DNA from 2 places in the Saccharopolyspora sp. NPDC045941 genome. Region 1 is predicted to be linked to the other one. Evidence: riboswitches for the same ligand, from Rfam matches in the RefSeq annotation. Region 1 holds a riboswitch; the other holds the start of a gene.
What was found. A riboswitch is a leader RNA that binds a small molecule or an ion and turns the genes downstream of it on or off. The one in region 1 is predicted to bind glycine.
Positions count from the first base shown of each region.

Region 2: linked by a shared signal. The riboswitch ahead of gcvP (aminomethyl-transferring glycine dehydrogenase) and the one ahead of gcvH (glycine cleavage system protein GcvH) in region 1 are both predicted to bind glycine.

Region 1 covers NZ_JBWKKU010000012.1:124,886-129,092, forward strand. The annotation lists gene AC07FN_RS12250 (NAD-dependent epimerase/dehydratase family protein) at 1-284, shown strand, start outside; gene AC07FN_RS12255 (L-serine ammonia-lyase) at 694-2,049, opposite strand; gene gcvH (glycine cleavage system protein GcvH) at 2,079-2,450, opposite strand; glycine riboswitch at 2,497-2,596, opposite strand; glycine riboswitch at 2,597-2,701, opposite strand; gene AC07FN_RS12265 (PucR family transcriptional regulator) at 2,814-4,207, shown strand, end outside.
Region 2 covers NZ_JBWKKU010000006.1:91,763-95,969, forward strand. The annotation lists gene garA (glycogen accumulation regulator GarA) at 1-175, shown strand, start outside; gene AC07FN_RS06745 (bifunctional nuclease family protein) at 567-1,043, shown strand; gene AC07FN_RS06750 (MerR family transcriptional regulator) at 1,283-1,852, shown strand; glycine riboswitch at 1,941-2,042, shown strand; gene gcvP (aminomethyl-transferring glycine dehydrogenase) at 2,215-4,207, shown strand, end outside.

The sequences.
Region 1 (4,207 bases):
GGCGGTCGTGGGCGGCGATGGTGCACGCGCGGGACTACGCGGAGGCGGTGGTCGGCGCGCTGGAGCGCGGCTGCGCGGGCGAGACGCTGAACATCGCCGACGAGCCCGTCCGGGTCGCGGACTACTACCGCGAGCTGGCCCGCACGGACGGCAGCCCGGCCCCCGGGCAGGCGCCGGACGAAGCGGCCGAGCCGTCGCACCGCGTCAGCAGCGAAGCGGCGCGACGCCTCCTCGACTGGTCCCCGGCGCACGGCATCTGGCCGGTGCGCGGCGGGGAGCGGTGACAGGAAAGTTCCCATCCTCGCACCGGAGCCGACGGCGGGAAGGCTCCACCACAGGAGCCCGGTGGCTCCTCGGTGACAGGAAAGTTCCCATGCAGTCACCGCAGGAACCGGCCTGGTGACAGGAAGGTTCCCGAGCTCGCACCGCACGGCTCAGTGGTGACAGGAAGGTTCCCATGCAGTCACCACACGGCCTGGCGGTGACAGGAAAGTTCCCATGCACTCACCGCGGTGCTGAGCGGCGCTGACAGGAAAGTTCCCATGCTCGCGCTACGGACCCGGTGGCAGAGAAGTTCCCATCCGCATGCCACCAGGCCCCGGTGCGGGCGGTGACAGGAAGGTTCCCCAGCGCTCACCGCACAGCCCGGTGGTGACAGGAAAGTTCCCATGCACTCACCGGGCGTGCGGCGGGTCAGCACTCGATGACGTTGACGGCGAGGCCGCCGCGAGCCGTCTCCTTGTACTTGACCTTCATGTCCCGGCCGGTCTCGCGCATGGTCTTGATGACCTTGTCCAGCGAGACGAAATGGGTGCCGTCGCCGCGCAGCGCCATCCGCGCCGCCGTGATCGCCTTCACCGACGCGACCGCGTTGCGCTCGATGCACGGGATCTGCACGAGACCGCCGATCGGGTCGCAGGTGAGCCCGAGGTTGTGCTCCATCGCGATCTCCGCGGCGTTCTCCACCTGGCTCGGGGTCCCGCCGAGCACCTCGGCGAGCCCGGCGGCCGCCATCGAGCACGCGGACCCGACCTCGCCCTGGCAGCCGACCTCGGCACCGGAGATCGACGCGTTCTCCTTGAACAGCACGCCGACCGCACCGGCCGCGAGCAGGAAGCGCACCACGCCGGCGTCGTCGGCGCCCGGCACGAACCGCATGTAGTAGTGCAGCACCGCGGGGACGATCCCGGCCGCGCCGTTGGTCGGCGCGGTCACCACGCGCCCGCCGGCCGCGTTCTCCTCGTTCACCGCGAGCGCGAAGAGCGTCACCCACTCCAGCGCATCGTCGTGCTCGGTCAGCGAAGCGGCCAGCTCCGCCGCCCGTCGCCGGACCTTGAGCCCGCCGGGCAGTTCGCCGGAGTTCCGGCATCCGTTGTCCACGCATTCGCGCATGACCTGCCAGATACCCAGCAGCTCCTTGTGCACGGCGTCCTCGCCGCGCCAGGACAGCTCGTTGGCCAGCATGACGCCGCTGATCGGCAGCCCGGACTCCTCGGTGCGGGCGAGCAGTTCCGCGCCGGTCCGGAACGGGTACCGCACCGGGGTCGCGTCGGGCTTGATCCGATCGGTGCCGGTGGCGTCCTCGTCGACGACGAAACCGCCGCCGACCGAGTAGTAGACCGCGCTCTCCAGCTCGACCCCGTCGGTGCCGGTCGCGGTGAACCGCATGCCGTTGGGGTGCAGCGGCAGCGACTTGCGCCGGTGCATCACCAGGTCGCGGTCCACGGTGAACCGGATCTCCTGCACGCCGTCGAGCCGCAGCCGCCCGGTCTCCCGGATCTCGGCGACCCGGCCCTCCACCGCCGCCGGGTCGACGGTCTCCGGGCTGTGCCCCTCGAGACCGAGCAGCACCGCCTTCGGGCTGCCGTGCCCGTGCCCTGTCGCGCCGAGCGACCCGAACAGTTCCGCCTTGATCCGCTTGACCTGCGGCAACCGGCCCTCGCCGTGCAACCGCTGCACGAAAAGGCGGGCCGCGCGCATCGGACCCACCGTGTGCGAACTGGACGGCCCGATACCGACCGAGAACAGGTCGAAGACGCTGATCGCCATTGACCGTCTCCTCCCTCGCCTATTCCCCGCTACTCCGCGATCACCGCGGCGTACTGCTCGGCGGTGAGCAGGGCACCGGTGTCGGAGGTGCGCACCTCCAGCAGCCAGCCCTCGCCGTAGGGCTCGGAGTTGACCAACGCCGGATCGTCCACGACGGACTCGTTGATCGCCACGACCTCGCCGGTGACCGGCGCGAACAGGTCGCTGACGGACTTCGTGGACTCCAGCTCGCCGCAGGCCTGGCCCGCCTCGATCTGCTCCCCCACCTCGGGCAGCTGCACGAAGACGATGTCGCCGAGCGCGTCCGCGGCGTGCTGGGTGATGCCGATCCGGACCAGCTCGTCGCGGTCCTCGATCCACTCGTGCTCTTCGGTGTAGCGCAGGTTCGCAGGCAGGGACATGTCGGGAGGCTCCAAGGCTTTCGGGGGCAGAGATGCCCGGGGCTGGGCCTCCCCCTCTGTTTCGGAACCTGAGAGCTTCGCCGCGGTTTCTCGCGGCTTGCACCGTGGGTGGAGCGTCAGGGATGACGCGCGCTTTCCAGAGTTGCCTCGCCCGAACGGTCATGGGTGCCTGAGAGTTTGTGGGGAGTCTTGCTCCTTCGGCGCCCTGACGGCTCGGTATGAGCCCTCAAGGTCTCTCCCGCACGGGGTCGACGGCCGGTATGCAATTGTCGATGTGCTCAGCAACGATAAACGGGCCAGCCCTGGTGTCAATGCCCTCCCCCACCTGACTGGCGGCGGCCCGAAGCACTCAGGAGGCCGGTGATGCTGGACATCCGGGCGCTGGTCGAACGGGTCGGCCCCACGCTGCTGCGCACAGTGGTCAGCCCGGAGCCGACGGTCTGCGTGGGCGACGTCGTCATCGCCGAACCCGATGAGCCGCCGACCGCGGCGGGCGGCGACCTCGTGCTGGGCGTGGCAGTCGCGGATCGCGAGCAGGCGAAGCGGCTGGCGAGGGCCTGCGGCGCGCAGGGCGCGGCAGCAGTGCTGCTCAAGCCGCCGATCTCGGCGGACGACGCGGTGGCCGCGGCGGCCGAGGAAGCCGGGGTGGCCCTGGTGGAGGTCCGGCCGGGTACCGGCTGGGCGCAGTTGGTGTGGCTGATCCGGGCGGCGCTGGGCGGGACCGGCATCGAGGAGGCCGACGCGCGCGGCACCGGGGTCGGCGACCTGTTCCGCCTCGCCGACGCGGTCGCCGACGTGGTGGACGCGCCGGTCACGATCGAGGACGCGCACTCCCAGGTCCTGGCCTACTCCGCCCGGCAGGACCTGACCGACCCGGCGCGGGTGTCGACCATCATGGGCCGGAAGCAGCCCGACGAGGTGCTCGCCAAGTTCCGGGCCCGCGGCACGTTCCGCCAGCTCAGCAAGGGCAGTTCGGCGATCTTCGTGCCCGCCCAGCAGGACGGCACCCTGCCCCGCCTGGTGGTGCCGATCCGGATGGGCGGCGAGCTGCTCGGCTCGATGTGGGCCGTGGTGCCCGGGGAGGTCTCCGAGGAGCGGTCCACCGCGTTCGCCGACACCGCCCCACTGGTCGCGCTGCAACTGCTGCGGTGGCGGGCAGTGGCGGACGCGGAGCGCCGCCGGTCCGCCGAGCAGGTGCGGCTGCTGCTGGAAGGGGGCGAGGGCTGGCGGGTGGCCGTGAACGAGCTGGCGGTGCCCAACGAGGCGCATCGGGTCGTCGCGATCGAAATGCCATCGTCCGCCGGGCCAGCGGAGGGGCACCGGCTGGCGATGTGGGAGTGGATCACGCGCGGGATCGGGCGGCGCCCGCTGGTCACCGAGATCGGCACCATGCTCTACGCCCTGGTGCCGGACCGGGCGGGCGCGGGCGGCTGGCCGGACCTGCGGGAAGCGCTCGTGTCCCACGACGCTTCGCCGCGCCCGCTGATCGCGGTGGGCAATGCGGTGGCGGTCGCCGACCTCCCCCAGTCGCGCGCGCAGGCCGAGGAGCTGGTCGGCCTGCTGCGCACCGGCCAGCTGCGCGACCGGGTGGCGGTGTACGAGGACAACTGGCACCTGGTGGTGCTCAGCCGGATGGCCGGTGCGTCGACCGACGCGGGCGTCGGCTCCCTGGGCCCGCTGCCGGTGCTGCGCGAGCACGACCGGACGCAGGGCACCGAATACCTGGCAACCCTCCACGCGTGGCTGCGCCACCCGGG
Region 2 (4,207 bases), on a different contig from region 1:
CCGGCGCGAGGGCAACGACTTCGTGGTCGTCGACGTCGGCAGCCTCAACGGCACCTACGTCAACCGGGAGCCGGTCGACACCTCGGTGCTGGCCAACGGCGATGAGGTGCAGATCGGGAAGTTCCGGCTGGTGTTCCTGACCGGCCCGATCGATGGGGGCCCGGGCGCCCGCTGAGGGGCCCTTGGACCGACTAGTCCATCCGCCAGCGGGGCGGCGCCGAAGCGGCGTCGCCCCGCTGGCGCGTGAAGGTAGTGCGCAGCCGAGATCGACTGACTTCCCGCGCGGGGAATTTCCCGCCGTCGCAACCGGTTTCCACGTTGTAGCGGCCGCCTTTCGACCGGTCCGGCGGACGGGTCGGCGGTGTATCGTGCTGGTAATGCTCGATGAAGAGCTCAGCCAGCGGTTCGGACCAGATGCACCGGCAGGAAGGCCGCGGATTCGGTGGTCGACCAGACCGCTAAAGGGATGGGCGTGTCCGCCGCAACGCGGGTAGCGTCGGAGGCGTCGGTGCGCGATCCTCGACGGGGATGTCACGCTTCGGCGCGCTGGAGGAGGCGATGTGACGATGAGCAGCGAGATGCGCGTCGTCGGCGTGCGAGTTGAACTACCAGCAAACCAGCCGATTCTGCTGTTGCGCGAGGCGCACGGCGAGCGTTACCTGCCGATCTGGATCGGCTCGGTCGAGGCGACCGCCATCGCGCTGGAGCAGCAGGGTGTGCGGCCGCAGAGACCCCTTACCCACGACCTGTTGAAGGACGTCATCGGCGCCCTCGGGCGCGACCTGGAACAGGTGCGGATCACCGACCTGCAGGACGGCACCTTCTTCGCCGAGCTGGTGTTCGACGGGGATGTGCGGGTCTCCGCGCGGCCGAGCGACTCGGTGGCGCTGGCGCTGCGCATCGGGGTGCCCATCCACGCCGACGAATCGGTGCTGGACGAGGCGGGGCTGATCATCCCGGACGAGCAGGAGGACGAGGTGGAGAAGTTCCGCGAGTTCCTGGACTCCGTCTCCCCGGAGGACTTCCGCGGCGCCGACACCTGAGCCCGCCGATCGACCGACGACACAGCCCGGCCCCTGTCTGCGCGAGCAGGCGGGGGCCGGGTCGTCCGGGTGCCCCGCGCGTCGCGTTGACCTCCTCGCGGGGCAGGCATACCGTCGAACTTACGCGAATTGCCCCGGTGTGATTCGGCCGCTGGGCGGTGTTCGCGGCCTCGGACCGCGATGGTCCGGGAGCTGGTGATCGTCGTCGTCGGCTTCGTGCCGGACGAGGGGAGGCAGGCGTGGTCGAGGAAGCGTCCAACCGGGATGCTGCCGTGGAGCAGGGCGAGCTGTTCCCCGACGCCTCGCTGCCGGACGAACTGGTCGGCTACCGGGGTCCGGCCGCCTGCCAGATCGCCGGCATCACCTACCGCCAGTTGGACTACTGGGCGCGCACCAAGCTGGTCGGCCCGTCCATCCGCGGCGCAGCCGGCTCCGGCTCGCAGCGGCTGTACTCGTTCAAGGACATCCTGGTGCTCAAGGTGGTCAAGCGACTGCTGGACACCGGGGTGTCGCTGCACAACATCCGGGTCGCGGTGGAACACCTGCGCAACCGGGGCGTGCAGGACCTGGCCAGGCTGACGCTGTTCAGCGACGGGACGACGGTCTACGAGTGCACCTCTGCCGAGGAGGTGGTCGACCTGTTGCAGGGTGGCCAAGGAGTGTTCGGCATCGCCGTCAGCGGTGCGATGCGCGAGATCAGCGGCACGATCCACGACTTCCCGGCGGAACGGGCCGACGGCGCGGAGCTGGTCCCGATGGACGACGAGCTGTCCCGTCGGCGGCGCGACCGGCAGGCCGAGACCGGCTGAGCCGACCGGCCCCCGACCGGGTGGTGTGCGGCCGGTGACATCGCTGGTCCGCTCGGACCCCCTGATCGGGTAAGCTGCGGCACATCGCCGACCCCGTGCGGGAGAGTCCGGCCCGGCCTAGGCCGCGGTCGGCGCCGAAGGAGCAACCCTCCCCGCCAACCTCTCAGGCCACCTGGACCGCACGGGCGAGATACCTCTGGAAAGAGGGTGCACCACGGCCGTGGTGCACCCCGCCGACGGTGCAAGCCCGGTTCCCGGGTGAAGCTCTCAGGCGTTCGCTTCGCGGACAGTGACAGAGGGGGAGAGCAGGGCAGTTCCGGCTGCCTGCCGCCCTTTGCCGCCGCGACGATTGAGGTTTGGCGATGACCGACGTGACCCACGACCGCATTCCCCTGGCCGCCCTGGAGCACGGCACGCCGTTCGCCGACCGGCACGTCGGCCCGATGCCGGCCGAACTCGCGCGCATGCTCGACGTGATCGGCGTCGGCTCGCTGGAGGAGCTGGGGCAGAACGCCGTGCCGGACACGATCCGGGAAGGCGACCTGCAGCTGGCGCTGCCGGAGCCGGCCACCGAGTCCGAGGCGCTGGCCGAGCTGCGCGAGCTGGCGCGCCGCTGTCGCCCGCACACCGAGATGATCGGGCTCGGCTACTACGGCACGGTCACGCCGCCGGTGATCCTGCGCAACGTGCTGGAGAGCCCCGCTTGGTACACGGCCTACACGCCGTACCAGCCGGAGATCTCGCAGGGCCGGCTCGAAGCGCTGCTGAACTTCCAGACGATGGTGGCTGACCTGGCCGGGGTGCCGGTGGCCAACGCGTCGATGCTCGACGAGTCCACCGCCGCGGCCGAGGGCATGACGCTGGTGCGCCGCGCGGGCCGGTCGAAGTCGCCGCGGTTCGTGGTGGACGCCGACACGCTGCCGCAGACCATCGCGGTGATCGGGACCCGCGCGGAGCCGCTGGGCATCGAGGTCGTCGTCGCCGACCTCGCCGCGGGCGCGCAGGCGTTGCCGGACGGCGAGTTCTTCGGCGTGCTGCTGTCCTACCCGGGCGCTTCCGGCGCGGTGCGGGACCACGAGGAGATCATCGCGGAGGTCCACCGGCGCGGCGCGAAGGTCGTCGTCGCGGCCGATCTGCTGGCGCTGACGCTGCTGCGCTCGCCCGGCGAGATCGGCGCGGACGTGGTGGTCGGCAGCACCCAGCGGTTCGGCGTGCCGATGGGCTTCGGCGGCCCGCACGCCGGGTTCATGGCCGTGGCCAAGGGCTTCGAACGGCAGCTGCCGGGGCGGTTGGTCGGCGTGAGCGTCGACGCCGACGGCAACCAGGCCTACCGGCTGGCGCTGCAGACCCGCGAACAGCACATCCGCCGCGAGAAGGCCACCAGCAACATCTGCACCGCGCAGGTGCTGCTGGCCGTCGTGGCCTCGATGTACGCGGTCTACCACGGCCCGGCCGGGCTGCGGTCGATCGCGACCCGCGCGCACCGGATGGCGGCGGTGCTCGCCGAGCAGCTGCGCCGCGGCGGCGTCGAGGTGCTGCACCAGGAGTTCTTCGACACGATCTTCGTGAAGGTGCCGGGCAAGGCCGACGACGTCGTCGCCAGGGCCCGCCGGGGCGGCATCAACCTCCGCCGCGTGGACGCCGACCACGTCGGCATCAGCTGCGACGAGACCACCACGCGGGCGCACCTGGCGACGGTGTGGCAGGCCTTCGGCGTCACCGGCGGTGACGTCGACGAGCTCGACATCGAGACGCCGGACGCGCTGCCCGCGGCGCTGGAGCGCACCTCGGAGTACCTGACCCACCCGGTGTTCCACACCCACCGCTCCGAGACCTCGCTGCTGCGCTACCTGCGGCGGCTGTCGGACAAGGACATCGCGCTGGACCGCAGCATGATCCCGCTGGGCTCGTGCACGATGAAGCTCAACGCGACGGCCGAGATGGAGCCGATCACCTGGCCCGAGTTCGGTTCGCTGCACCCGTTCGCGCCCGCGCAGGACGCCGAGGGGCTGCTGTCGATCGTCAAGGACCTGGAGACCTGGCTGGCCGAGGTCACCGGCTACGACGCGGTGAGCCTGCAGCCCAACGCCGGCAGCCAGGGCGAGTTCGCCGGCCTGCTGGCGATCCGCGCCTACCACCGCAGCCGTGGTGACGAGGACCGGGACCTGTGCCTGATCCCGGCGAGCGCGCACGGCACCAACGCCGCCAGCGCCGTGATGGCCGGGATGCGGGTGATCGTGGTCCGCTGCGACGACGCCGGCAACATCGAGCTCGACCACCTGCGCGAGCTGGTCACCGAGCACGCCGACGACCTCGCCGCGATCATGATCACCTACCCGTCCACGCACGGCGTGT